Linked DNA regions of Limibacter armeniacum. The protein of the gene in region 1 interacts with the protein of each later gene in a pairwise test. Links are inferred from orthologs where the notes say so. Each region holds a gene or a part of one and is shown in the gene's direction. Other genes may lie near its edges. The genes, in order: gyrA and gyrB.

What was found.
Region 2: the proteins of gyrA (region 1) and gyrB interact in binary tests that used the Escherichia coli proteins (3 or more experiments, as listed by UniProt). The link is inferred for Limibacter armeniacum from one-to-one orthologs.

What each region holds. Positions count from the first base shown.
Region 1 is NZ_JBAJNO010000009.1:3,307,040-3,322,250, forward strand. What follows is about bases 7,295-10,399. They hold gyrA (DNA gyrase subunit A), read left to right. Parts: upstream 7,295-7,627; coding sequence 7,628-10,171; downstream 10,172-10,399. Also shown: V6R21_RS31510 (aspartyl/asparaginyl beta-hydroxylase domain-containing protein), read right to left, coding at 1-709; V6R21_RS31515 (TIM-barrel domain-containing protein), read right to left, coding at 839-3,244; V6R21_RS31520 (glycosyltransferase family 117 protein), read right to left, coding at 3,465-6,629; V6R21_RS31525 (hypothetical protein), read left to right, coding at 7,072-7,263; V6R21_RS31535 (hypothetical protein), read left to right, coding at 10,567-12,165; 23S rRNA (adenine(2503)-C(2))-methyltransferase RlmN, read left to right, coding at 12,382-13,437; V6R21_RS31545 (lipoprotein signal peptidase), read left to right, coding at 13,674-14,324; V6R21_RS31550 (ribonucleoside-diphosphate reductase subunit alpha), read right to left, coding at 14,450-15,211. UniProt on the Escherichia coli protein: A type II topoisomerase that negatively supercoils closed circular double-stranded (ds) DNA in an ATP-dependent manner to maintain chromosomes in an underwound state.
Region 2 is NZ_JBAJNO010000009.1:714,352-729,338, forward strand. The notes cover bases 7,455-10,335. They hold gyrB (DNA topoisomerase (ATP-hydrolyzing) subunit B), read left to right. Parts: upstream 7,455-7,862; coding sequence 7,863-9,809; downstream 9,810-10,335. Other genes in these bases: V6R21_RS20740 (tetratricopeptide repeat protein), read left to right, coding at 7,455-7,557; V6R21_RS20750 (TerC family protein), read right to left, coding at 10,232-10,335. Outside these bases: PAQR family membrane homeostasis protein TrhA, read right to left, coding at 1-491; rocF (arginase), read right to left, coding at 872-1,846; Fe-S cluster assembly protein SufB, read left to right, coding at 2,551-4,002; V6R21_RS20725 (FKBP-type peptidyl-prolyl cis-trans isomerase), read left to right, coding at 4,128-4,646; V6R21_RS20730 (hypothetical protein), read right to left, coding at 4,694-5,227; V6R21_RS20735 (hypothetical protein), read right to left, coding at 5,429-5,722; more of V6R21_RS20740, read left to right, coding at 6,280-7,454; more of V6R21_RS20750, read right to left, coding at 10,336-10,987; V6R21_RS20755 (hypothetical protein), read right to left, coding at 11,082-11,552; V6R21_RS20760 (nucleoside deaminase), read left to right, coding at 11,738-12,199; V6R21_RS20765 (TonB-dependent receptor), read left to right, coding at 12,412-14,817; V6R21_RS20770 (DUF4249 domain-containing protein), read left to right, coding at 14,878-14,987. UniProt on the Escherichia coli protein: DNA gyrase negatively supercoils closed circular double-stranded DNA in an ATP-dependent manner to maintain chromosomes in an underwound state.

The sequences.
Region 1 (15,211 bases):
TCACTAGCTTCATAGGTCGCTCTACATCGCAGAAGAAAATCAGGCGATCTTTCTCTGTTGCATTTTCAGCATGATGTATATAAGTTTCATCAAACAATACATCTTCGCCATCTTTCCAAAAGTAGGATTGACCATCAACTACAATTTCACATTTTTCATCATTTGGTGTAATCAGCCCTAAATGGTAGCGCAAAGATCCTGCATACGGGTCTCGGTGTTCCGGCAAAAAGCTACCGGCAGGAAGTACGACAAACATTGCAGCCTTGATGCCTGGCACCTGTCTGACCAATTCTATGGTTTTAGGACAGTATTCCAATGCAGATGGGTGAAAGTCATTGTACCATTTGAGGTAAAACCTTTTCCAGCCTCGCCTGAAAAAAGAGTTGAAACCAATGTCGTTGTATTTGTCAGCGCCTTTAATCAGTTCACTTTGTTCAAGTAGAAGAGCTTCTTCACGTATCGTTTCCCAATTGTCTTTCAGTAAACTCAATTGAGGAAAGTCAGCAGTGGAAAGGTATGGTTTTGACGGGGCGGAAGAAAACAGGTACATCAACAAATTGATAGGTGCCATAAAAGTACTATGGTCTGTCAATTGTCTTAAAAACGAGTAACGGGTTTTGCCCCTAAAGTGAATGTAAATCGCTGATACAATTAGGAAAAGCAATAAAAAGCCTTTCCATGACAGGATAAAGGTCATGAACTGTTCCATAAAAAGTGTTTGGGTTATGTAGTTAGTTACTAACTAAATATAAATACACTGAGACAAAAAATCATTGTTTTAAACAATTTCTTATCAATATGTTTCAATGAACTTTTTATGGAATAAGCTCTCTGTTTATTATTTGATTTTAATAATGACTTCTTCTCCTTTTTTCCAGTTGAAAGGAATACTTAAGGTTTGCTTCTCAAGATTATAATGATAGTCTTTGGCGTCCAAGTGATCCTTGTTGACTTTTACTTTTTTTGGTGCGACCAGAACCTGATGGGCAACCAACTCGATTTTTCGGGTTTCGGGTTGCCCTGTATATACTCCTCCAGACTGGTTGAAAGTAAATGTCATGTTCCCTTTTTTATTCTCAGCACTGAATGTCATTAGTTCATATTGCCCTTTCTTGAAGGAGTCTTTTGTTTTACCATCATCATCATACATTTGCCCATTGCTTTCACTGACTTTTGGATCTGCAAAATAGTGTATGGTCAAGCTGTCAGAATTGTAGTTGGATAGGCTTTGAAACAGTGGAGACATAGGAATAAAACTACCTCCTTTTACAAAAACGGGGATGTCATCCATTGTTAGGGAAGTTGTTACCCACTGACCTCCGTTATAAGTCCTATCAGTCCAGAAATCTACCCATTGGTTGCCTTGAGGTAGGTATGTTTTGGCTGTCTTCTCTCCTTTGGAAGTGATGGGTGTCACAAGTATGTTGTCACCAAACAAGTAGCTCTTGTCATAGTTGAGTAATTCTCTATTGTTTGGTTCTTCAAAAAAGAGTGGACGCATCAAAGGCATGCCTGTTTGACTGTTTTCAAAGGCAAGGGAGTAAATGTAAGGATGAAGCTTGTAGCGCATTTCAATATAGCGTTTGACGATGTCTTTCGTTTTTCCCTTAAAATAAATGACCTCTGAAGGAATACCTTCTTGGCTGTGTGGTCTGTAAATAGGCTGAAATACGCCATACTGCATCCATCTGATATACAATTCTTCGACTTCCTGAACAGTTTGCTCACCAATGGCAAAACCACCGAGGTCTGAGTGCATATAGCCAAGTCCGCTCATGCCCATGGTCAAGGAAATATTTACTTGAGGTTTTAAACCTCCAAAGGTTCTGTTTACATCCCCAGACCAAGGTATTAGACCATAACGTTGGGAGCCTACAAAACCCGATCGCATTAGCATGAATAGCCTTTTGTCAGGATAGTTTTTTTCATATCCTTCATATATCATTTTTGCCCATTCATGCCCGTAAGCATTATGAACCAAGTCAGCGCTGCCATTGATATGTTGTAATTCGCTAGGGTGGACTTCAGGTTCTCCAAGGTCACCCCACCATCCTTCAACACCTTTTTTGACCTGTTTGTCGTAGAAGCTCCAAAACCACCTTTTGGCTCTTGGTTTAAAAATGTCTACCAACCCTGTTTCACCAAAAAAGAATTGATAGACAAAGGCTTTACCTGAGCGGTCTGTCCCCAGTACTTTTTGACTTACAGCCTGAGGGAAGTTTTTGGAAGTGGTCAAAATAAAGGGTTCTGTGATAAGTACCGTTTTGATGCCTTTGTCATTCAGGTTTTCAATCATCTGGTCAGGGTTTGGAAATGCGTCACGGTACCAGTCAAGGTTTCCCATATAACCGACCACCTGAGGGCCGAACCAGAAAAGGTCTAGCACCACTGCATCCAGAGGTATATGCTCTTGGCGGAATTGGTCTGCAACCTGTTTGACTTGCTGTTGAGAATGGTATCCAAACCGTGAGGCAAAGTTTCCGAAAGCCCATCTTGGAGGTAGTGGTTGCCTGCCTGTCAGCTTTGTAAGGTGGGTTGTCACTTCGGCAGGCGTATTTCCTCCAATGATAAAGTAAGTCATGTTTCCTCCTAAAGCTTCAAAGGAAAGTACTCGTTTGTCTGTCTTGCCAAAGTCAATAAACCCACTAGTTGGATTGTCAAAGAGGATGGCGTAATTCTTTGATGAAATGACTAAAGGCATTCCATAATTCATCTGTTCACTGTGTTCCTCATAGCCATAATGTGCTTTGTTGTATAATGGAAGTCTATATCCAGACCGGTCAAGAGGAAGAGCCCTTTCTCCACCTCCGTACAGGTGTTCATCTTTTTCTGTGCTGAATTTGAAGCCTTTGAGTGAGTCTGTATCAAAGTAACCGTCAGCTTCGTAGGTGAGAGATTTATTGCCATAATAGAACCGAATATTAAAGGGTGTTTTAGTGATTTGGACATTTAAAGCGCCTTCTGTTTCCGTTCCATACTGGAGGGTGTTGCCTTTGGAAGCAAATGCTGTTTGAAGTTTTTGAGGAGGAGTAACTACAGCAAATGCAGGATAGTTGGTGGTGTCCTTGCTATGGAATTGTACCTGAAAAGCATCTTCAGTATATGGGGTAATCGTGATTTTACCGTCACTTGTTGTAATTTCTAGGGAATTACTGTTGAGTTGATGACTGAGGTATGTACGCTGTGCCATCAGCTGTAGAGAAACAAGGCACAGTAAGAGGAGTAAGTAAAGCTTATTGGACATAGATGGTGAAGTTACAGAGTGATAGTTAATAGCGAAGTTACAGCGTAAGAAAGGGAAATAGAATGCGGAAGGTCATTTTAGAAGAATTGTATCAATTATAATGAACAATAATCTATAGTAGATAAGTTTTGGAGGTGAAACTTCTTGACTAATCACAAAAAAAGGCTGCCCATTAATAGAGCAGCCTTTATATTAATTATTTCCGATGATGAATCTTATTCTATCTTCCATACATATCACCATATACTTCAGCATAAATCTGACCGTATTTGTTGGCTCTTTCGTGGTAGATGTGAATCAACTCTTCATTGCGTTTAATTTCCTGCATCAGTTGCGTTTCAGGAAGCTCCAGAATTTCCTGACCACGTTCCTTAAGCATTTTTACTTTTTGTTGCGCTTCTTCAGCATTGCTCTTATACATCATAGAAAGTTGCTGAAGTGTTACCATACTGCGTTGAGCTAGTGATTGCACACTTTCATCAGCGCTGTTATGGTTTAAGTAGTAAACGATTGTTTCTTTTGCTCGCTCAGCTACAGTATTGGCAATAGAGTCTGCCATTTTATGATCTCCAAGTCTGTGGTAAAGATCTGCATAGCGTGGAGCATAGAAGCTGTATGGAATCGTATTGTCAGGAATATGGTACAATACAGAGTCCATTACTTGCTTAGCTTCAGCCTCACGGTCTTTCAGATATAGGTCTTCAGCCAAACGGTAGAAGTTGTAACGCGTATTGGCTCCAAACTTACGGTACTCATCATCATAGTAAACATCAGTGTTGTTCATCTCACGGAACTGGAAGTGCTTGATGTTTTCAAGCATTACATCAGTGTTTACTTCCCCTACATCACCAGTGTTTTCAGTTATAATAGGCATCAGACGGTAAGTCATGCCCTCCAGCATCATATATCTGCGAAGATCCATGCTTAAGGTATTCGCTGATGTATTGTTGAAGTAAATCGGACGTTCCCAGTTTTTGTTGTTGGAAATCAGGTCCAGTAACGCCAATTCATTTTTGAAGATATGGCGTTTACCTCTTCCTAGTTTCCAAACCATTTTGCTGACAACCTGATCTTCTTTTCCTTTAGGAATAAAGCCTTGATTGATAACACCCGAGCTGTCTACATCCAAAACGAATGTATCTGAAAGTAGCATAGCTGTACGTGTTCCATCACTTAAAGGAACCTGTACGGCAGGGCTATTCTGGTTAACCAAAGAAAGGTAAGCACTCAGGTTAACACCGCCTTTAGCTCTGTCATCCGGTACAAGAGGAATATATTCGTTTTTACCTTCACGGTAGTTTTCCTGATCCAGTCCAAGTGGTAATGGAGCCGATTCATACTGTTGCTGACGCATTTGCTCTAGGTACCATCCTGTACTAAAGTAGCTCAATACGGCAACCCTTACATCCGTTCTGTAGCCTTCTACATTTTGTACATACCAAAGAGGGAACGTATCGTTATCACCACCTGTAAATAGGATAGCATTTGGTGCACAACTGGCTAAGGTGTTACGAGCCTGATCAATAGAGTGGAATCTATTAGAGCGGTTATGGCTCTCCCATCCGCTTGTACCCATCAGTACAGGAACTACCATACAAAGTGCTGTAGCTATGGCAGGGGCAGTAACGCCTTTAGCTTTACTTTGCAGAAGCTCTGAAATGGCCATTACACCCATTCCTATCCAAATAGCAAATACATAGAAGGACCCTACATAAATGTAGTCACGCTCACGTGGCTCTACTGGAGGTGAGTTTAGGTAAAGTACAAGGGCTACACCTGTAAGGAAGAAGATCATCAGCATTACTAGGAAGCTTTTTTGATCTTTTGTCTGCTGGAAAAATAGTCCTAACAGACCCAGTAGCAGTGGCAACATAAAGAAGTTGGTTCTTGCCTTGTTGTTTTCCAATACACCAGGAAGGTCTGCAGCAAAAGCATCCCAAGGAGCGCTCCATCCTGCATCTTTATAGTCACTCTGTCTACCTGCAAAGTTCCACATAAAGTAGCGGGCATACATGTGGCCTAGCTGATAGTCAAACATGAAGTAAAGGTTGTCACCCATAGTAGGTTTCTCTCCTTGCTGCAAGCCTGTTTTTTCTTGATACAGTCTATCATGACCTGGTTGCTTGCTGTACATACGAGGCAGCAGCATCTCGTCTTTACGGTCGTAAATTTGTTTTACTTTGTGGTCATATACCTCATAGTAGTCTTTTCCATTTTTTGTAGCCTGACGGTATTTGTCACCTACCTGTTTTGTTTCAGTAGGCTGAGCTGTAAAGTTACGTCCGTAAAGCAGAGGTCTGTCACCATACTGCTCACGTTTCAGGTAAGATACGAAGCTCAGTAGGTCGTCAGGAGCATTTTCGTTAATTGGTGTCTCTTGATTGGAACGGATCAGTAGCAATGTATAAGAGCTATAACCAATCAGGACGAAAGCCAAACCAAGGAAAATATTGTTCATGGTTACTTTGCCATGTACTTGGGAGTAATATATTCCGTATGCAACACCACCCAACAGCAATATTGCGAAGAAAATACCACCAGTACTGAAAGGCATTCCCAATGTATTGACAAAGAACTTATCGAAGCCAAAAGTGATTTCAGGAAGTCCTTGGATTACGCCAAACATAAATACCAAAATCAGTATGCCACCTATACCAATAGCAACAACCAACCCTTTCAAGTTTCCTTCAGGGTAGTGCTTGTTATAGAAAATCATGGCCATAGCAGGTAGTACCACAAGGTTCAACAAGTGAACACCCATTGAAAGACCAATGATATAGGCAATCAGGATTAGCCAACGGTTAGCGATAGCGGCTTTCTCAATACGTTCCCATTTCAGGATTGCCCAGATAATAGCGGCAGTCAGGAATGAGGACATTGCATATACTTCTGCTTCTACAGCGGAGAACCAGAAAGAGTCTGAGAAAGTATAAGCCAGCGCACCAACAGCACCTGCACCCATCAGGGTAATGATTTGCCCTGTAGAGTACTCTTTTCCATTGGCAGGCTTAATGATTTTCATGCCTAACAATACAATTGTCCAGTGAAGGAAAAGAATCGTTAACGCACTGAAAAATGCAGACGAGAAGTTGATCCAGAAAGCTACTCTTGTCACATCACCTAGAGCAAGGAAAGAGAACATTCTGTTGATTAGCTGAAAAAATGGTGTACCAGGAGGGTGGGGTACCATCAGCTTGTAGGACACGGCAATAAACTCACCACAGTCCCAAAAGCTGGCAGTTTCCTCCAGTGTGATTGTATAGACAATCAGCGCCACAAGGAACACCGCCCAACCGGTGATGTTGTTGATTTGCTTGAAGTTTTTCATAAGATCCATATTTGAGGCAGAAGCTTTTCCTCGCTTCTGTTTCTCCAGTATTTCCATTGGTTTTTGTTTATGACTGAAAACAGATTCGCCAAAATATAAAATAATACCAAGACCGTAATGCTTTGTAGCCTAACAAAGGGTGATTATGTCTATGGTTTTAACTATTTGATCTCAGGTACGAGGTTTGAATGGTTGAGAGTAAGCATTGTTAATGCTTTATCCTGATGGATATTCACTTCAACTTGCTCAAGCCTTTTTCCAGTTTCACAATTCCTTGCAATAATAATGAATGGTAAAAATGGAAGCGGAAAAGATGCCTCATTAAAAAATGTTAAACACTGTGTGTCGTATAAAGAGGTACTGAGTAGGTAGAGATGTGTTTACGCAGTGAAGTTTAGTTTTATTGAGTTTTCGTGGAAATTTTTCAAGAATACAATCCATCACCTTTACCCTACTTCAAAGGGTGGAAAATTTGAAACCCATGATGATACTTTCCTAGATGAACATAGTTAGGGTAATGGTTTCAGCAGGTAGTGTTTATACTTATGTAGACTTCGCTATGGGTAAGAACCAGCCTTGGCTAGGTTCAGAGTATACCAATGTGCTTTCGGAAGGAGGGAGAGATGAATGGAAAACACGTTTTAATATTAATGTCAGTTCTATATTTCTAATGGCTTTATTTTTTGTATGAAAAAATAAATATAAGCTCCTCGGAATCCTTCAATAATACATTAGAACTGAAGTATTTCGGAGAGTTCTTTTTTTAAGCAATCCATTCGGGTTTTAAAACCGATTTTACATTCCATTTATTCCTTTATTCATGCTGGTATTAATGTTGTGAGTTGCGCCTTGTTTTTGTATCTTGCCACTTCGTTAAAAGGCAAAAAAAATCCTAGAAAAGTACATTTTTAGGATTTTTGATTTGGGTGTCTGAATTCATGTCAAATGTATTTCAAGAACACCTGCCATATTGAATGCAGTCTGAAATGCGAAATCGGTACAAGCAGGCAAATAGAAGTCGCTTGAAATGAATCCGGAACTAATTATATAATAGAATGGCAGAAGGAGAAAATATTATCCCGATCAATATCGAGGACGAGATGAGAGGTGCCTACATTGACTATTCAATGTCGGTAATCATCTCAAGAGCCCTTCCTGATGTAAGGGATGGGCTTAAGCCAGTTCACCGCCGTGTGTTATACGGTATGTCTGAACTGGGACTAAGCTACAACAGACCATATAAGAAATCAGCAAGGATTGTAGGTGAGGTACTTGGTAAGTATCACCCTCATGGTGACTCGTCAGTATATGATACCATGGTACGTATGGCACAAGAGTGGTCACTGCGTTACCCATTGGTAGACGGTCAAGGTAACTTTGGCTCGGTTGACGGTGATTCTGCCGCTGCGATGCGTTATACGGAGGCTCGTATGAAAGAAATCTCCAGTGAAATGCTGGCAGATTTGAAGAAAAATACGGTTGACTTCGTACCAAACTTTGACGACTCCCTGAAGGAGCCTTCGGTATTGCCAGGTAAGATTCCTAACCTGTTGGTAAATGGATCTGCCGGTATTGCGGTAGGTATGGCCACTAATATGGCTCCACACAACCTGACAGAGGTAATCAATGGCGTGGTTGCTTATATCGAGAACCCTGAAATTACGGTGGCAGAACTGATGGAGCACATCTCGGCTCCTGACTTCCCGACAGGAGGTATCATTTACGGATATGATGGCGTAAAGAAAGCCTATGAGACGGGACGTGGCAGGGTTGTGATGCGTGCGAAGTCACACTTTGAAGAGAACAAGTCAGGCAGAGAAATGATCGTGGTAACGGAGATCCCTTATCAGGTGAACAAAGCTTCCATGATTGAGAAGACTGCTGAGTTGGTCAATGATAAGAAAATTGAAGGCATCAGCACGATTCGTGATGAGTCGGACCGTAGAGGTATCCGTATCGTTTACGAACTGAAGAAAGATGCAATGCCTGATGTGGTGCTGAATACCCTGTTCAAGCATACACAACTTCAAACTTCTTTCAGTATCAATAACGTAGCGCTTGTTAAAGGAAAGCCAAGAACGCTGAACCTTTATGAGCTGATCAAATACTATGTAAGACACCGTCACGAAGTGGTGGTTCGTCGTACAGAGTTTGAACTGGAAGAAGCAGAAAAGCGTCTGCACATTCTGGAAGGCTACCTGAAAGCACTTGACAACCTTGATGAGGTGATTGCGCTGATCAGAAGCTCAAAGGATGGAGACATAGCAAGATTGGGCTTGATGGAGCAGTTTGACTTCTCAGAAGTACAGGCTAAAGCGATTCTGGATATGCGTCTGCAACGTCTGACAGGTCTGGAAAGAGAGAAACTTCAGCTTGAGTACGATGAAGTAACCAAGCAAGTAACTTACTTGAAAGAAGTGTTGGCAAGTGAGGAGATGCGTATGGGTATCATCAAGGACGAACTGGTAGAGCTGAGAGATAAATACGGTGATGAAAGACGTTCTGAGATTGAGATGAATGCAGATGATCTGGAAATCGAGGATTTGATTCCTGATGAAGAAATGATCATTACCATCTCTAAAGAAGGTTATATCAAGCGTACAGCACTAAGAGAATATAGACAGCAAGGACGTGGTGGTGTAGGTTCACGTGGTGCAGCATCCAAAAGTGATGACTACACAGAACACCTATTCTTGGCTACAAACCACAACTACCTGTTGTTCTTTACCAATGCAGGTAAAGTATACTGGCTGAAAGTATTCCGCTTGCCAGAAGGTAGCAAGACTTCCAAAGGACGTCCACTTCAGAACATGATCGAAATCTCTCCTGAAGAGAATGTACAGGCGGTCATCAGTGTGAAAACGCTTACTGATCCTGACTACGTAAATAACCATTACCTAGTAATGTGTACGGAGAAGGGTATCATCAAGAAGACTACGCTGGAAGCTTATTCACGTCCAAGAACAAGTGGTATTGCAGCGATCAATATCAATGAAGGAGACAAGCTACTGAATGTAAGCATGACTAATGGCAGCAGCGATATTGTTGTGGCAGCTAAGTCTGGTCTTGCTATCAGGTTCCCTGAAGAGAAAGTTCGTGCAATGGGACGTACTGCTACAGGTGTAAAGGCGATTACTTTGCAAGGCGATCAGGATAAGGTAGTTGGTATGGAATGTATCAGTGATCCTGAAACAACGTTGCTTGTGGTATCTGAAAAAGGTTACGGAAAGCGTACTGCAATTGAGGATTACCGTATCACAAACCGTGGTGGTAAAGGTGTCAAGACGATGCAGGTAACAGAAAAAACAGGTAGCCTGATGGCAATCGAAACGGTTACTGATGCAGAGGACTTGATGATTATTACCAAGTCTGGTATCACGATCCGTATGGCTGTTGAAGGCTTGCGTGTCATGGGTAGAGCGACACAAGGAGTTAAACTGATCCGTCTGAATGATGGAGATGAGATTTCTTCAGTAGAAAAAGTAAATGCTCTTGAAAAAGAAGAGGAGATCCTTGAAGAAGGTGAAGTGTTGGAAACTCCTTCAACAGAAACGGAGAATCCTTCAGCAGAAAATACTGCCTCTGAAGAAGAAGAGTAAGCGAATATTTTTGAGAGACAATAAAGTGTCTCAAAGCCCAAAAGGACTGCTAGGTATTCTAGTAGTCCTTTTTTTGTTGGAGAAAACTTAATTCCCAGAAATTAAACTGTTCTATTGGTGTGTTATAACAGTGTCTATAAGATGTGTGATATATTCAATATTAGGAAGGTATTGAAACCCTTTAACTTAAAGATCGGGTTTTAATGATAGTCACGATTAATGACAGAACACTTTAAATGGATAAAAGGGGTTTACAAAGCTTTAAAACGTGTTAAAAGAACAACTTGGAGGGTTAAAATAATGTTATTTGTCATCAATAGTTATGTATTTTTCTGCTAGTTTTGCGAACACCTTTTAAAAAAGTGCAATATAATTTAAGAAAAGTATAATTTTCTATGAAACTCCTAAGAATCACTTTTTTACTGTTGCTTTCTGTAACAGTATTATCAACATCATTTGCGCAGAACGGTACTCCTGCTGCACCACAAAAATCTGTTGAGGAACTTAAAGCTGACCTGCAGGCAGTGCAGGAAAAAGCTGATCAAGAAGTTGCAAAAGTTGCAGCTAAAAACGAAAAGTACAAAGCAAAAGGTAAAACTGATAAAGTACAACCTGAAGTTGCGAGTGCTAAAACATTGAAAGAGCTAGGCGATGCATACACTGCATTGGCTACTTCAGAAGAAACTCCTGAAGAGCAAGTAGATGAGTATATCGAGCAAGCAAAAGCTTCTTACCTTAAAATCAAAGAGGTAGAAGAGGAGAAAGGCTCTGTATACCAAGAAGTGTTCAACCCTGAGGCGCCAGCAAACGTGCTGAAAGGTGGACAGTCAAGCTACGATGTTCTTTACAACCACTTCTTCCAAGCAGGTGCTAACGCATTCAACGAAAATGATTACCAAGCTGCATTGGAAAACTTGGAAAGAGCATTTAATGTAAAGCCAGAAGATACAACTGCTGGTAAATACGCTTTCTATGCTGCTGCTACTGTAGCAGGTGAGGCTTCAGACGAAGAGGCTATTGCTGCACAAGAAAAAACAGTGGAGTTGATCAACAAGCTGAAAGCTTTGGACTTTGTTGATCCTAACATGTATTACCAAGAGCTTACTTTTGTTTCTAAGAAAGCAGCTCCTTACGAAGAAGAAATCTCTTCTAAGCAGTATGACATCAAAGAAGCAAAAGGTAACATCGAGAAGCTGAATAAAGAGCTTGAGCAAGCTACTGAAAGAGCTGATTACTACGGTAAAGGCGCTGGTAAGCGTTACAGAGGTTCTGCTCAAAAAGCAGCTGAAAACAAGAAAGCTGCTGCTGATGCAAAAGCGCAATTGGAAGAGGAAAAAGCAAAATTGGCTAAGCTTGAGTCAGATGTAAAAGCTGCTCAAGAAAAAGCAAATGAGGTTTACGCTCAAGCTTTGGAAGTTGCTAAACAAGGTCTGGAAGTAATGCCAGAAGACGAAACACTGAATGCTCAAGTTGTTTCTTACTATGCAAGACTGGACAGACTTGACGATGCAATTGGATCTATCGAGTCACAATTGGCTGCTAAGCCTAAGGATGAAATGCTGAACTTCAACTTGGCTGTTCTTTATGACCAGTCTGCTGAGAAAGCTAGAGAAGATGGCGATATGGCAAAAAGCCAAGAGTACTTTGACAAAGCTGCTGCTCAGTACGACAACCTGTTGTCTATCAACCCTGAGAACACTGATGGTCTGTACAATGCAAGTGCACTGTACTACAACAGAGCAACAGTTTACAACAGAGAGCTGAACGACCTGCCAAGAAGTGCAAGCGGCTCTTTCAAAGACAAAGCAAAAGCGACTGAGCTGGAAGGTAAGATTGCTGAAATGACTGCAAAAGCAGAGCCTTTGGCAACTAAAGCGAAAGACGTGAAGCCAGACGAAGCAAAGTACTGGGAGCTGTTGGCTAGAATCTACACGCTGACTAAGAAATATGACGAGGCTGAAGCTGCTCTGAAAAAAGCAGATGAGCTGAGATAATTATACATTTCATTAAACTGGTTATAATCACCTGTTTAGGGTTTTTAGGCTGGTTTAGTATAATTCACAAAAAAACCTGAACTTATTTACTAGGTTCAGGTTTTTTTTGATTGAATAGTTTTAGAGATCAACAATGGTGAAATAGCTGAATGGTTGTCAGGTTGTAACCTTTTATGTGTAGCTTTGCACCATTCAATTAAATCATCGAATCACACAGTGGAAGTAATCAAGAAGAAAGATATTAGGAAAGTGTCTCCGGAGGATATTAAACAGTTTCTGGAGGAAAACGGGGAGAAAGGGTTTAGAGCCAAGCAGGTTCAGGATTGGATCTGGAAGAAATCAGCACGCTCTTTTGAAGAGATGACAAACCTCTCAAAAAAGACAAGAGAGATGTTGGAAGAGCATTTCTTTTTTGCACCTATCTCTGTAGCTGACATGCAGCACAGTAACGATGGTACATTTAAGTCAGCCTTTAAGTTGCATGATGAACATTTGGTAGAAGGTGTACTGATTCCGACTGACACCCGTATGACTGCCTGTATCTCTTCTCAAGTAGGGTGCTCATTGACCTGTAAGTTCTGTGCGACAGGGTATATGGACCGTAAGCGAAACCTTGATGCTGCCGAAATCTATGACCAAGTGGTTGAGATCAATAAGCAAGCACAAGATAACTACGGGATGAACCTTTCCAATATCGTGTATATGGGTATGGGAGAGCCATTGCTGAATTATGCTAACGTATTGAAGTCGGTTGAGTATATCACCTCAGACCTTGGATTGGGAATGTCAGCCAAGCGTATCACGGTATCAACGGCTGGTATTGCCAAGATGATCCGTAAGTTAGCAGACGAGGATGTGAAGTTTAACCTTGCACTTTCGTTGCATGCTGCCAATGATGAGAAGCGTAACCAGATTATGCCAATCAATGAGCAGAACAGCTTGCCAGCCTTGAGAGATGCACTGAAGTACTTCTTTGCCAAGACAAAAAGCCCAGTTACTTACGAATATATCGTATTCAATAATTTTAATGATTCACTTAAAGATGCGGATGAACTTTACAGATTCTGTAAGCATTTGCCTTGTAAAGTGAATATCATTGAATACAATCCAATTGACAAAGCAGATTTCCTGAATGCTGAAAAGGACAAGATTGATCAGTTTGCCGAATACTTGCGCAAGAAAGGAGTAAATGTTCATGTACGCCGTAGTAGAGGTAAAGACATTGACGCAGCATGTGGTCAGCTGGCTAACAAAAATAAAGCTAAGGCCTAGTGAAATCTGAATTTAGGAGTTTCAGCAAAAAAACATTTCTATCCTAAGAGGATGTTGGTTAAATTAGGCGCCTGTTAATACTTTTTTGGAACCCTTACATACAAACAGGGAACGCTTTAACTGTTTTTATTGTCTCTGATAAGGGAATCGTAAACAACAGGCACTTTAACTTTTGTAACATCAAGGGTTGATAGAGCGTGCTTTAAACCTGATTGAAAAGAACAACTACTTTTTAGATGAAGAAATATAAAAAATATTATTTGGTGGCATTGCTGGTGATCCTGATCGACCAAGCTTCAAAAATGTTGGTGCATTTCAATATGGAAATGGGACCACTTGGAGAAGTAAACGTATTGGGAGACTGGTTTCGCCTTCATTACCTATTGAACCCAGGAATGGCATTCGGAATGCAGTTTGACATGGAGTTTGGCAAACTGATCCTTACCTTGTTCCGCATAGTAGCATCAGGTGGTATCGCTTATGCAATTGCCTACTTAGCAAGACGAAAGGCTCATTGGGGTTTTTTGGTTTGTTTGGCAATGATTCTAGGTGGAGCACTTGGTAATGTGATAGACAGTGTGTTTTATGGAGTATTGATTGATGGAAATGTGATTCCTAATTCTCCAACTCCTTGGTTCCATGGTAGAGTGATTGATATGCTTTATTTCCCAATGGTGTCAAGCACTTATCCATCTTGGGTACCTGTAGTGGGAGGAAATCACTTTATATTCTTTAGCCCTGTATTCAATATAGCTGATTCGGCAATTTTCTTGGGAGTGTTGTTTATTCTGGTTTTCCAGAAAAAATTCTCAGCACATGAAGAGGAGCAAAAAGCAGCTACTGAGTCATTGGAAATGAACAGAGAAATAGCAGGAAAGAGTGAGTAATTTACTTCCTGTTAGATAAAGAAATAAGAAAAGCCGTCTGTCAAAATACTGATAGACGGCTTTTCTATATCTATAATTCCCTAATAAATCACAGTTGTATAGAGAATCAGTTTATCCTGTAGCTATTAACCAGAGCAAGACATACAATCTGGATCATCCAAAGAACAGGATTGACCTGATACAGGAGCTTCTTCTGCTTGTGACTGTGATAGCTTCTGTGTGTCTACGGTAAATTTGATAGCATCGGTCGCAGCCTTGGTTCTTAGGTAGTACATACCTGTTTTAAGACCTTTTTTCCAAGCATAGAAATGCATGGAAGTCAGTTTGCCGAAGTTAGGGTTCTCAATGAAAACGTTCAAGCTCTGACTCTGACAGATATATGCCCCACGGTCAGCCGACATATCAATGATATGTTTTTGACTGATTTCCCAAGCTGTTTTATAAAGGTCCTTGAGGTGTTGAGGAATGCGTCTGATATTTTGAACGGAGCCATTATTGGCAATCAGTTCATTTTTTAGGTCATCATTCCAAATTCCCATTTCAACCAAATCTTTGAGCAGGTGCTTGTTTACAATGGTGAACTCACCAGAAAGTACCCTTCTGCTGTAGATATTGGAAGTGTATGGTTCAAAACATTCATTATTGCCCAAAATTTGAGAAGTAGATGCTGTTGGCATCGGAGCTAATAACAGGGAGTTTCGGATACCATGTTGCTTCACTTGTGCTTTGAGAGCATCCCAATTCCACCTGCCTGACTTCGGTTTTACTCCCCACATATCAAACTGGAAGGTGCCTTTAGAAGCAGGAGAGCCTTCATATGACTCATAAGGTCCTTGCACTTGAGCCAGCTCCATAGACGCTTCCATAGCAGCAAAATAAATGGTCTC
Region 2 (14,987 bases), 2.6 Mb from region 1 along the record:
AACACCCACAACCACCCCATCAGAATGTAGATACCGAGTGAAACCCAACGTACTCTTTCCCCCATACACATTCTCCAAAGTACACCTCCGATAGCGATACCCCATATCACCCAGAAAAAACTCCATCCTGTCTTTTCTCCAACTCCCAACAACAGAAAAGGAGAATAAGTCCCAGCTATTAACAAGTTTATACCTGCATGATCTAGTGTATCAAGTAAGTTCGTCAACTTATGATCATAATAGGCATGTAAAAATGCTGAAGCTGTAAACACGAAGATCATGCTGCTACCATACAACCAAACACTTGTAACAGCTGCAACATTGGTTTGGTCCACTTTACCGAGCATGACAATCAGCCCCACTACACTTAATAAAGCAGCAAACGCATGTGTCAAGCTGTTTGCTCGCTCTTCAATAGCAGTCCTAAGTCTGACAATTTCATTATCACTTAAATCAACTGTTTTTGTATAACTTCTAGAGGAGGTGTTCATATCTATGAAATGCAAGGTGGAAAAACGATAAAAAGAGGAGGTTTTAAAGGGTGGATTTTATAGAAATGATGCTGTAGTTAAACCTGTTTGTATTTACAAGTCCACATAATTAAGGACAAGCAGCAGACTACCTTTGACGGAAAAGACAAGTTCCCAAGCACTCACATAATAGCGATGCCTTAACTATAAATTAACATGATATTCAAATGACTATCAATCAATAGCAATACAGTACCATAAATCCACTGATTAAGTACTATTAATTTTTCAAATGAAGGGTTGAGATGCCAAGTGGCGAAAGGAGGGGTCAACTAGAAAAAATAAAAACTGCGGTGTCACCAGAGCAAAGGACACCGCAGGTATATATAGGACAATTAACCTCAGACTGTTACCATGTTGTTTTTTCCGAGACGCTTCTCAATAACATTCACGGTTTCTGAAAGAATTCTAAAAGCATTTTCTGCCATTGTATTTTCACGGTCAAGTGTCGGGTTCACTTCTACAATCTCCCAAGCACAAACGCGCTTATCAGCTACCAACAACTTATTCAGTTCCAATGCCTCTTCTACTGTAAGCCCATTCTCTACTGGAGTTCCAGTTCCTTTTGATATACGGGAGTCCATACTATCTACATCAAATGAAACATAAATAATATCACAGTGAGACAATTGCTCCAACGCTTCAGCTGCAATCTGCTTAGTACCTTTTTCTCTTACCTCTTCCGTTTTGAAGTTTCGGATACCATGCTTTCTCATCAAGACATTTTCAGGCCCTTCTGTATCCCTTACGGATATAAAGACAATATCAGAAGCTTCAATCTTTGGCCCTCTTGTCCCAACATTCTTAATAGCATCCCAGTAAGCAGTTGTTTCAGTGTCAGGGTCATTCACTTTGCTTTCCATATTATCCTCATTGCTTACCATTGCCAAAGGCATTCCATGCATATTGCCTGATGGTGTAGTATATGGAGAGTGAAGGTCTGCATGGGCGTCAATCCAAATTACGCCAAGTCGCTTGTCTGGATTTGCTTTCTTAACACCACAGATAGTACCTGCTGCCGTCGAATGGTCTCCTGCCAATACAACAGGGAAATAATCGCTTTCCATTACGGAAGAAGTGGTTTCACAAACGCGCTCAAGCACTTCATGAACCTTGTTGATATATTTTGCATTCGGAAACTTGTTCTTCTTGAAAAGAACAGCGTTAGCGTCCTCTACATTGACAGATTCGTGTTCAGCAAAAAAAGTGGACTTATTGTCCAATGAAGCAACAATCATAGCATCAATCCCCAATGCTGCGCCTCTTGTTCCTGCTGCGATTTCAGATCTTACGGTTACTAGTCTTACATCATTCATCGTTACGAGTGTGTTTTTGTTTTGCGGGTAAGTAATTTTGGTTATAGTTCTTCCTTCCTGCCTAATCGCAAGACTGTCAATACCCTTATAAAATGTACTTGTTACAATTATTTATCTCAGCAGTAAGTATTCCCAAAAAAGGAATCAAAATACGTTTGCTGAATTAGAGTTATTCCTGAACAGGATAATAGAATGGTCTCACTCATCTGAGATGAGCATTACAGTTTGGCACCTTATGAGAAGGCAAGAAGATGTGACGGCTTGAATAGCCTCTTAGAAAGAAAGTTGTTCATTTCAGTAGTCACCATAATTGAGATTACAGATGTTGATGTGACAAAAATCACTACAAAAATGGGGAAAGTCAACACTTTTAGTTAAAAACTAAACTTTTATTATTTTATATGTTCAAATTTTAACATTAAAGAAATATACAAACAACCAAAACGTTACAAAAGCTCCCATCTCTTTTGTAGTATTGCAGAAGAGAATATTCAAAATAATTCAAAACAAATTGGAGGATTAGCTTGTAGTGTATGTTGAGATAACGTGCTTCTTAATAAAAGTACACGCAGTCGAAAAAAAATGCACTTTTGAACATTAAAGAGAAAAAATTGTTATAGTTTTGCGGTTGCAATTTAGATTAATCCTAAATAAGAAGTATAAATTCTTATATTTGGGCATTGAACTTAACGAAATAGATAATAATGAGCGCAGATAAAGATACACAAATCTTAGAGGAATTCACTTCAAAAGAATACGAACACGGCTGGACAGTCAACATCGAAACTGAATCTGCTCCTAAAGGTCTGAACGAGGACACCATCCGTTTCATTTCTGCGAAGAAAGAGGAACCGGAATGGCTGTTGGAGTGGAGACTGAAGGCTTTCGAGAGATGGCAACAGATGGAGTGTCCTGATTGGGCGAACGTATACTTTGAGAATATAGATTACCAAGACATTATCTATTATTCTGCGCCTAAACAAAAGATAAAGCCAAAGTCTTTGGACGAAGTGGATCCTGAGCTTCTTGAGACTTTCAAGAAACTGGGTATCTCTCTTGAAGAGCAGAAAAGACTGACAGGTGTTGCCGTTGATGCAGTTTTTGACTCAATCTCAGTAGCCACGACCTTTAAGGACAAGCTTGGTGAGCTGGGTATCATCTTCTGTTCTTTCAGTGAAGCAGTTAAAGACCATCCAGAATTGGTGAAGCAATACCTTGGATCTGTTGTTCCTGTAAATGACAACTTCTTCTCGGCATTGAACTCAGCTGTATTCTCTGACGGTTCATTCTGTTACATCCCAAAAGGTGTAAGATGCCCGATGGAACTATCAACATACTTCCGTATAAACGCTGCCAATACTGGTCAGTTCGAAAGAACACTGATTGTAGCTGAAGAAGGTTCTTACGTTTCATACCTTGAAGGTTGTACAGCTCCTCAACGTGACGAAAACCAATTGCACGCAGCTGTAGTAGAAATCTTTGTTAACAAGGACGCTGAAGTAAAATATTCTACAGTTCAGAACTGGTACCCTGGTGATGATGAAGGTAAAGGTGGTATTTACAACTTCGTTACGAAGCGTGGTATTTGCTACGGCGACAATGCCAAACTTTCTTGGACTCAGGTAGAGACTGGTTCTTCTGTAACTTGGAAATACCCTTCTTGTATCCTGAAAGGTGACAATTCTATTGGTGAATTCTACTCAGTAGCTGTTACCAACAAGATGCAGCAAGCTGACACAGGTACTAAGATGATCCACATTGGCAAGAACACTAAATCTAGAATCGTTTCTAAAGGTGTTTCTGCTGGTAAATCTCAAAACAGCTACCGTGGTTTGGTAAAAGTGATGAAACAAGCTGAAAACGCTCGTAACTTCTCTCAATGTGACTCACTGCTTATGGGAGACACTTGTGGAGCTCACACTTTCCCTTACATTGAAGTTGGCAACAAAACGGGTCAGGTAGAGCACGAGGCTACTACTTCCAAAATTGGTGAAGATCAAATCTTCTACTGTAACCAACGTGGTATCGATACAGAGCAAGCTGTTGCCCTAATCGTTAACGGTTACTGTAAAGAAGTACTGAACAAACTTCCAATGGAGTTTGCTGTTGAGGCTCAAAAGCTTCTTGCGCTTAGCTTGGAAGGTTCAGTTGGTTAATCAGCAATCAATATTCAGAAATATACAAATCCCGCCTTTTTCAATAAGGCGGGATTTTTTTATATCTCTATTCATGTTTTTATCAGATAACAGGTCTGAATAATATTCACGCTAAAAGCAACACGATGAAGATAGAAGCTCAAAAACCATGTGTCGTGACCTTACATTACAAAATGTACGTTGACAATGGTGACAATATCGAATACCTATTTGAAGAGAAAGATGAGAATGACCCACTGACCGTATTGTATGCGACAGGCTATGTCTTACCTAACTTTGAAGAGAAGATCGTTGGCAAGGCAAAAGGTGATGAGTTTGATATTCACCTGTCATTCGAAGAGGCTTTTGGTAATTACGATGAAGAGAAAATCATCTTTATACCTATGAGTGCTTTTGAGGGAGATGAAAAGTTTGACCGCTCCCAACTGCAAAAAGGCTCACTGATTCCAATGATGGATGATTTGGGACAGCAGCATATTGCGGAAGTCATGGAAGTGGAAGAGGATCGTGTACAAATGGACTTCAACCACCCATTAGCAGGATATGACTTACACTATCAGGGAAAAATCGCTGACCTTAGAGAAGCGACAAAAGAAGAGATTGACCACAAACATGTACATGGACCTGACGGTCATTGTCACTAATAAAACTAAAAGCATTGCTTTCTTTCTATGGGAAGCAATGCTTTTTTTCACTTGACCAGTATGGACAATATTTTCTCCAATCCCCTACCCTCCCTCAGTTTTTGTACCGGAGGAGCTTGTAGAAATGTACGTCTTACAGAGTTGATCAAGTCAACATCATATGGGTCTTTATCTTCTTTCAAAGCCATCACAAGCGTTAGAATAGCTGTTTTAAGGGTTATTGCCTTAACCCTAACTGAACTTGGCACATCCCGTGCAGGGTGCAGGTGAATAAACAACCCCTGTTCTGCTCCCAAACGCAAAGTCCATACAGAATCGTCCGACAGCTGTACCATTCTGTAATCATGCCCTTCCCCATAAAGCCAATCCTTATACGCTTCTTCCTCCAACTGGCATTTATCTTTCAAGTATGTACGAACCTCTCCGACAATGTCCCCGACTGAAAGTTCACCTATGTAAATATCAGTCTGAGCATGCCCCACTACAAGCATATTTTCTTCCAGCAGAGGTAAGTTACCTGTCAAAGCAAAATCATTCACTTGCTTTTTCAGAAAAGCTAAGTGATGCTTCCATAAGTTCAATATAAAAGGAGCTTGTACCAATATTGAAAGAGGGTTAGAATGAGTAGATCGTACTATCTAATAAATTACCTAAAAGATTGGAAGCCTAAAATACCTTAACCAAAACATTTTCCGTCTGCCCCAATAATTCAACGTTTGAACACAAAAAAAGCCATAACAGTCCCTGCTATGGCGATATATTCCATAATATTTTTTGATTTCTTAATTCAAGGAGAACGCAGGCATGCGCATTGGAGCAGTCTCAAGGAAAGCCAATTCATAGATCTCATAATGCATATGATCAGCCAATGAAAAGCCATCCATTACCTCTCTGGCTTTCTCCTCATTCTCCACATCCAAAGTTACCCAAAGCCTCTTACGATCACCAGACAGCGTATAGCTGCTTACGACATTATCACTCATCAAATCATTCATACGAGTGATTTCATTCGGGATCATATCCAGGATTTCATCAGAAAAGACTTCTGGCATTTCAGCCTCAACCATAAATTGCATAGCTAGTATATTTATATTTTATTGATAACAAATTTGATTTAATCAACCTTCACTATGTCTAAATGCAATATCTCCTATAAAAGTTCAAGCTTTTTTCAAAACTTAACAACTGAATGTTAATATTTAATTTCATAGCCCCCTATTTTTTTTCTTATGAAGCATTCCTTTAGACTTTAGGCATCAAACCCAACGTTATGATATTTAAATTTGCGCCTAACGAGAATAATCTCCCTACTTTATTCTATACTTAGTACAAAAGTGAGATTCAAGGCCAATTTTCAAATATAGTCAGATTACATGTGATAAGACATATCTTTAGCAAACACGAACCAGCACCGAAACAAAAGAGAATGCAGTATTGTCGCTATACTATTTTCATTATCATCACGATACTTTTCCAATCACATCCTTTTAATGGACTGTGTCAAAACACCTTACAGTACAATTTAAAACCAACAGAACTACAAGACTTCACCCCTTTTTACCAGGATTTCATTTCCTTAAACTTTAAAGGAATAAAACAGGCTATCCCACATCAGCAAAACCAATTACACCCTTTGCACCTCTACCTTGAAAACCTTGCAGAGATCACCCCTATCCTACTCAACTCTGATAAAGACACCTATGAAGAAAGTTTGTCAAAACTAAACGAGAGACTCAACAAGCTAGATAAGCTTCCTTCATCCCCGTACAAAACGTTTGCCACCGCAGAGATACACCTACAATGGGCTTTTGTAAAAGCACGTTATGGAGAGAGTATCAATGCTTTCTTAGACTTCAGAAAAGCCTACAGATATACCGCCTACAACCTTGAACAACATCCCGACTTCACCCCAAGCAAGAAGACCATGGGAATACTGGCTTTAACCCTCAAGGCTATCCCCGAAAACCTGCATTGGATCACAAAACTTTTGGGCATTTCCCCTTCGGAGGAATCACTGCTATATCTCTATGGGATTGCCGACTCTTCTGACTTATTGTCTGAAGAAGCACAATTAGCTACAGCCTTGATTCAAGCTTACCTTCTAAATGAGGGAGAAGCAGCCCTTTCTTCTATCAAAAAGCAAATAGCCGCAAGACCTGACAACCTGATCACTCATTTGGCAGGAGCATGGATAGCCCTTAAGCATAGTGACAGCCAATTTGGGTTGAAATGTGTTCAAAAGCTAGAAAGCAAAAATACCTGGTTTGACTACCTTCCTTACTTAAAAGGAAACCTGTTACTCTGCAATGGCAAATTCAAACCCGCTGCGATTCAACTTCAGCACTTTCTGGATATCAACCAAGGGAAAGACTACATCAAAGACTCTAACTTCAAACTGTTTCTTTGCTATTGGTTTACTGGACATCCCGACAATAAATACTTAAAAGCTGCTCAGTCAGAAGGTAGTACATTGGCTGCTGCTGACCGATATGCACTCAGGTTCAGTGAATACAAAAAACTCCCTAATAAGGACATTACACTAGCCCGTATCCTCACTGATGGTGGAGAATACACACAGGCACTATCTGTACTGGAAAAAATACCACTGGACAGCCTTACCTCTGATGAAGACAGAGTAGAATACCTATATCGAAAAGCTCGGATTTACCATAAGATTCACAAAGCACAACAAGCTCTTTATTTTTACCAGAAAACAGTAGAGTCTGGTGCACGAATACCACGATACTTTGCTGCCAACTCATGCTTACAGATGGGCATTCTGATGCAGCAAAGTGGAAACAATTCCAAGGCTGTAAAGTATTACCATCAAGTACTTGAATTTGATGAACACGAGTACAAAAGCAGCCTTGATTACCAAGCCAAGATCCGTATAAGACAGCTAGCCAAGTGAATAGCACGAACACACTGTTTGGCATTAACAGATTAATTCAAATCAATCTGTTTGAATAGGGTATTCAAGTTGAAAAAGCCATTAAAAAATTGTATTTTCGTGAGGTTATTCGATTTTGAATAATTCATTGAAAAACACCTTCGGATTGCGTTTCAAATACACATATTCATGGTGTTTTTAATTGGTTTCTTCTACCCATCATTATTGGTTAGAAGTCATCAGCACTAAGCTTAGTACATTTTGTTTGTACTTCAACTTGGCTACAATAAATACTCTCTTCGGAGAGGTGAGAAATAAACGAAAATATGGAAGGAAACAAAGACAATTATTCAGCTGGTAATATCCAGGTACTGGAAGGATTGGCGGCAGTAAGAAAGCGCCCTGCCATGTATATCGGTGATGTTGGGGTAAAAGGTCTTCACCACTTGATTTGGGAGGTTGTAGACAACTCCATTGATGAGGCTATGGCGGGTTACTGCGATACAATCGAAGTAACAATTAACGAAGACAACTCTATATCAGTATCCGATAACGGTAGAGGTATCCCAACCGACATTCACCCAAAACAGAAAAAATCTGCTTTGGAGGTGGTAATGACCGTTCTTCACGCTGGTGGTAAGTTTGACAAAGATACTTACAAAGTATCAGGTGGTCTTCATGGTGTTGGTGTTTCCTGTGTAAACGCCCTGTCAAAACACACTACAGTGACTGTTCACCGTCAAGGACAAGTATTCCAGCAGGAATATGAAATCGGTGTACCGCTTTATGATGTAAAAGTAATCGGTGAGACAGATCGTTCAGGTACAACAGTACATTTCATGCCTGATGACTCTATCTTCACTGTTAGTGAATACAACTTTGAAACTGTTTCCACAAGACTTCGTGAGCTTGCATACCTGAATGCAGGTATCCGCATCAAGCTGACTGACTTGCGTGTTAAAGACGACGAGGATGGCACTTACCTTTCTGATGAATTTTTCTCTGAAGGTGGTCTTGTAGAATATGTAAAATACTTGGACGACACTAGAACTTCACTACTTCCTTCTCCTACCTATATGGAAGGCACAAGGGATAATGTTGCTGTTCAGGTGGCGTTAACTTACAATACTTCTTACTCTGAGCATGTATTCTCTTACGTGAACAATATCAACACGCACGAAGGAGGTACACACGTAGCAGGTTTCAGAAGAGCCTTGACTCGTACACTGAAAAGTTATGCAGACAAGTCTGGCATGCTTGACAAAGTAAAGGTAGATATCTCAGGTGATGACTTCCGTGAGGGTCTGACTGCAATTATCTCAGTAAAAGTTCCTGAACCACAGTTTGAAGGACAAACCAAGACCAAACTTGGTAACTCTGAGGTAATGGGTGTTGTAGACACTTGCGTAGCTGACGTACTGCATACTTACCTTGAAGAGCATCCAAAAGAGGCTAAGACGATCATCCAAAAGGTGATCACAGCTGCCCAGGCTCGTCACGCTGCTCGTAGAGCAAGAGAGATGGTCCAACGTAAGAGCGTTATGGGCGGCTCAGGTCTTCCGGGTAAACTGGCTGACTGTTCAGAAAAAGATCCTGGCGTATGTGAACTGTACCTAGTGGAGGGTGACTCAGCAGGTGGTTCTGCTAAGCAAGGTCGTGACCGTAACTTCCAGGCTATTCTTCCACTGAAAGGTAAAATCCTTAACGTTGAGAAAGCTCAGGAGCACAAGATCTACGACAATGATGAGATCAAGAATATCATCACGGCTCTAGGTGTATCTTTCGGTACTGAAGACGATGAGAAAGCGCTAAACCTTACAAAGTTGCGTTATCACAAAATCATCATCATGACCGATGCCGATGTGGATGGTAGCCACATTCGTACACTGATTTTGACACTGTTCTTCCGTTACCTGAAACCACTGATCGAGAATGGCTACCTGTATATTGCACAGCCGCCACTTTACCTGATCAGAAAAGGTAAACAAGAGCGTTACTGCTGGACAGAACGTCAAAGAAGAGAAGCTGTTCATGAGCTGGGAGCAGGTGATGAATCCAAAGTACATATCCAACGTTACAAGGGTCTTGGTGAGATGAACCCTGAGCAACTTTGGACTACAACAATGGATCCTGAATTCAGAAACCTGAAGCGTGTAGACATTGAGTCGGCAGCTGAAGCTGACCACCTATTCTCTATGCTGATGGGTGATGAAGTTGCTCCTCGTCGTGACTTTATTGAGAAGAATGCCCGTTATGCAAACATTGATGCATAAGCAACAGGCACTTTAAAATATAGAAGCGTCATTCCTTAATTGGGATGGCGCTTTTTTTTTCGCCTCAATTACTCCCTGAAAACAGTGATGCACCTATCCTAATAATCGGGTAATTTGGGTATCAAGCAGTTAAATAATCCCCTGAAGAATTGGTGTATAGAAAAGTCAAGTATACATTTGTTTTGTCATAAAGGGAGAAGGTAAAGCAAATTGCTTTCTCTCTAAAATTGATTGAGAGAGTAGAGATTCCACACAAATTTCACTCTCAAAGTCAAATAGCTTTAGTACACACAGTAGAAAAACAGCTTCTTGTAGAAGTTGTTTTTTTTTAATTTAAAGTCGATGGTACAAAAACAAAAAAGCATCCTTTCATCTCATTGAAAGGATGCTTTTTTAGCATTAATCATTATGTAATAGTTTGCTTAACTATTCACTTCTTTTTTCTCTACTTCATTGACCTTCTTTTCCATTCTCATGTTCAGTAATTCTACAGAGAACGCAAACGCCATGGCAAAGTAAACGTATCCTTTCGGCACTTCTTCACCAAACCCTTCGATCACCAACAGGAAGCCAATCAATACAAGGAATGAAAGTGCTAAAAGCTGAATTGAAGGATGACGGTTGATAAAATCGGCGATTTTCTTTGAGAATACCAACATGATTCCAAGTGAAATAACTACAGCCACAATCATGATCAGGATTTCATCCACAAGGCCTACAGCTGTAAGGATGGAATCAAAAGAGAAAACCACATCAATCAGTACAATCTGAATAATGCTTTTCATGAGTGATGTCACTTTTTTAACAGCCGTTTCATGTTCATCACCTTCTACCTTGTGGTGAATTTCTGAAACACTCTTCGTCAGCAGGAACAATCCACCAGCTAATAGAATCAAATCTCTACCACTGAAGTTTGGATCAATATGGAAGTTCTCCAAGAAATTGATGGTCAGCAATGGTTCTTTTAATGAAATCAGCCAAGTGATACCGAACAGCAGCGCAATTCTTACCAGCAAAGCCATCAAGATACCGATTGTACGGGCTCTGTCTTGCTGATGCTCTGGCAACTTACTGCTGACTATAGAGATAAAGATAATATTATCGATACCAAGAATAATCTCCAGAATCGTCAAAGTCAGAAGGCTGATCATACCTTCGACTGTAAATAGCATTTCCATGTTATATAGGTTGAATTATTAAAAAATTGGTGGGAAGATATGCAAAAAGTCCTATTATATAAAATGTCCAACCCTGATTAAGGTTGGACTCTGCTTACGAAACTGTAGCTTCTTCATTTATGAAGCGCTCAAAATCATTTTCAAGCTCAAACAAATTTTCTCTGACAATCTCTGGTAACAGGTAACCCTCTGTTGTTGGTATGTTGAATATGGCTACAAACGTCACTTGAGACTCTGTCACTGATATCTCTATTTTATAGTCTAGCCCTAATAAAGTAATCCAACCTTCTACCCCTCCTTGTTCTGTAGGTGTGTCAGTGTAAAAGTATTTGGTAACCTGCCCATCTGTATAGGTTTCAATCCATTCTTCAGCACGGTCTACCAATTGTTCAGTTGTAAATCTGGATAAAGAATATTCATCCTGAATAGAAACCGAATGATCTGTGTATATCAGATCATCTTCAGATGGCCCCAAGTCAGCGTCATCTTGTGCAAAGTCACAAGCGAACATTGTTAAGGCCAAACTCAACAATACAAAGACTCTAGTTGTAAGTTTTGTTATCATTATCACTCTATAGTTGTCATTTGTACGAGAATAAGTTTCCTCATACATATTTGTGGATAAAAAGCCAATTCGCTTTTTTCTGTTAATTCATTAATGGTCAGTTATATTATATACAATCTTCCATTAATCTTTGACACAAATATTTAAATATTTTTAGAATCATTTAATTTATTTCAAGAATTATCATGAAAAAAGACCATATAAATTTCATACAGCGGGCTATTGAACTCTCCATGCACGGCTTAAAGAACAATTTAGGTTACCCTTTCGGTTCAGTCATTGTCAAAGACGATAAAATTGTGGGAGAAGGTTGTAACCATGTAACCTCAAAAAACGATCCTACTGCCCATGCCGAAATTGTTGCCATCAGAAATGCCTGCCAACAGCTATCCACATTTGACCTAACCGGCTGTGTAATCTATACCTCTTGTGAGCCCTGCCCTATGTGTCTTGGAGCCATCTATTGGGCAGGCATACAAACAGTATATTATGCCAACACCCAAAATGATGCGGAGGCAATTGGCTTTGATGATGCGGAGATTTACCGAGAACTGGAAAAACCTATGGAGAAAAGGAAAATTGACTTTATACAGTTAGAAAGGGATCAGGCACAAAAAGTCTTTAAGGTATGGAAAGAACAAGCATAAAATTCTCATGTGATTGGTCGACTATTATGACGAATTCACTCCTTAAAAACTCGGGTTGATCATGTTCTGGTTTGAGCGATTTTTTAATAAGGCAATCTTTACCATGCAAAAAAGTAAAGATTATTTAACCACTCTATGACTTGAAGGTTATTAAAACTGTCAACTCTAAAGTAAGTTTGCATCCTAAACCAAATCGCTTTAAACCATTGGACATGACTAAAAACCATTTTTTAAGATTATTCAGTAGCATATTTATCCCTTGTATATTACTGTTATCATTACCATTGCACGCCCAAAAAAAGACTACAGTAAGCGGCTACATCAAAGATGATGCTACGGGAGAGTCTCTTATAGGGGTGAGTGTCTACATAAAAGAACTGAAGGCTGGTGCCATTACCAACCCCTATGGATTCTACTCAATCACTGTCGAACCGGGCAAGTACACGCTAACATTTAGTTATGTTGGTTATACTTCTACTGAACAGCAAATAGACCTAAGCCAAAGCAACCAAAGTGTAGATGTCAGGCTTAATGCAGCAGACGAACAACTTGATGAAGTTGTAGTAACAGGCGAACGTGAAGATGCCAATATCGCCAATGTTGAAATGAGTGTTGAAAAACTCAACATTAAGACCATCCAAAAGATGCCTGCCTTGTTGGGCGAGGTAGATATTATCAAGAGTATACAACTACTACCTGGCGTAAGTACAGTAGGTGAAGGCGCCTCAGGCTTTAATGTAAGAGGTGGCGGTGTTGGTCAGAACTTGGTACTGCTGGATGAAGCCCCTGTTTACAACTCTTCTCACCTGTTTGGCTTCTTCTCCGTATTCAATCCTGATGCCGTAAAGGATGTGAAACTTATTAAAGGAGGAATTCCATCTCAATATGGAGGTCGCTTGTCATCCATTCTTGATGTCAGAATGAAGGAGGGAAATGACAACCAATTTTCAGGACAGGGTGGTGTTGGATTAATATTCAGCCGACTGACTCTTGAAGCGCCAATTGTCGAAAACAAGGCATCTTTTATTATTGCAGGTAGACGTTCTTATGCTGACATCCTTGCACAGCCATTCCTAAGTGACGATCTCAAAAACTCTGTATTCAATTTTTATGACGTTACAGGTAAAGTAAACTGGAATATCAATGAAAAAAATAAGGTATTCCTTTCCGCTTACCTAGGAAGAGATGTATTCGAAGCTGCTGACTTATTTGGTTTCAACTGGGGAAACAGTACAGTGAGTGCTCGCTGGAACCACCTTTTCAATGAAAAGCTATTTTTCAACACAACAGCTTTTTATAGTAATTATGACTACAAGTTAAGTTTTGGAAATGATGATGACTCCTTTAACTGGAAAGCAAATATCCAAACTTACAGTGTAAAGCCAGAATTTACGCTTTACGCTAACACCAATAATACCTTGACATTTGGAGCCAATAGTATACTCTATAAGTTCAGTCCTGGAGAAACGCAAACAGTAGTAGCTAATAACGAAATCCCTCCCTATATCCTTCCTGAAATGTATGGTGTAGAGAGTGCCGCTTATATTGGAAATGAACAAAATATCAACAAATCCATTTCCCTTCAGTACGGCTTAAGGCTTTCTACTTTTTCATACCTAGGAGAAACCACCACTTATGAGTTTGCAGCACCTGAAAAGCCTGGATATGGAAGAGAGCCTATTGCTTCTTCTGCACAGTCCTATGAACAATGGGAATCTGTCAAAACCTACTGGAATCTAGAACCAAGATTCTCAGCTAAATTTCAGCTAAACGAAAGCAGTTCTATCAAGGCAAGCTATAACCGTACAGCGCAGTACATACACCTGATCTCAAATACATCAGCCTCCTCTCCACTGGACATCTGGTACCCAAGTACAAAAAATGTCAAGCCAGAGATTGCTGATCAGGTAGCCTTAGGTATTTTCAAAAACCTGAAAAACAATATGTATGAGACCTCAGTAGAGGTGTACTACAAAGACATGAGCCAACTGGTAGACTATGTAGTAGATGCTGACCTTTTGCTGAATGAATATATAGAAGGTGACTTATTGGAATCTAAAGGTAGAGCTTATGGTGCTGAATTCTATGTAAAAAAGACCAAAGGCAAATTCCACGGCTGGACAAGTTATACACTTTCCAAGACTGAAAGGTTGACAGATGACATTAACAACAATGAATGGTATAATGCCCGATTTGACCAAACACACAATGTAAGATTGGTTTCTTTCTATGATCTCAACGAAAAATGGTCTTTCTCAGGAAGTTTCACATATGTATCGGGCACGCCAGCTTCGTTCCCTACCAATACATATGAGATCCAAGGTTACTCACCACCTCATAACCCTGATGATTCAAGAAATAACTATAGAATACCTGCTTACCATAGACTGGATCTCTCGGCAACGTTAACACCATCCAAAAAGAATCATAGATGGAAAAATTATGAGAGCTACTGGGTATTCTCCTTGTACAATGTGTATAACCGTCGTAACCCATTCTCCATCTCGTTCAACCCAAACTCTGACAGGATGCCTTATGGCGTGACAGACAATCAGGCTACACAGCTTTCTATCATAGGCTCTGTGATTCCATCAGTGTCTTACAACTTCAAATTCTGATAGGAAGCTAAGTAATTCAATATTCCATACTGTTAAGCAATCATAGAAATGTTGATCAACATGAAAAAATATATCAAAGCACTACTGATAGGACTAGCGGCTATATCAGTTATCAGCTGTGAAGATGTTGTAGAAATTGACGTAACTCCTGGCGAGACGCAGCTTGTAGT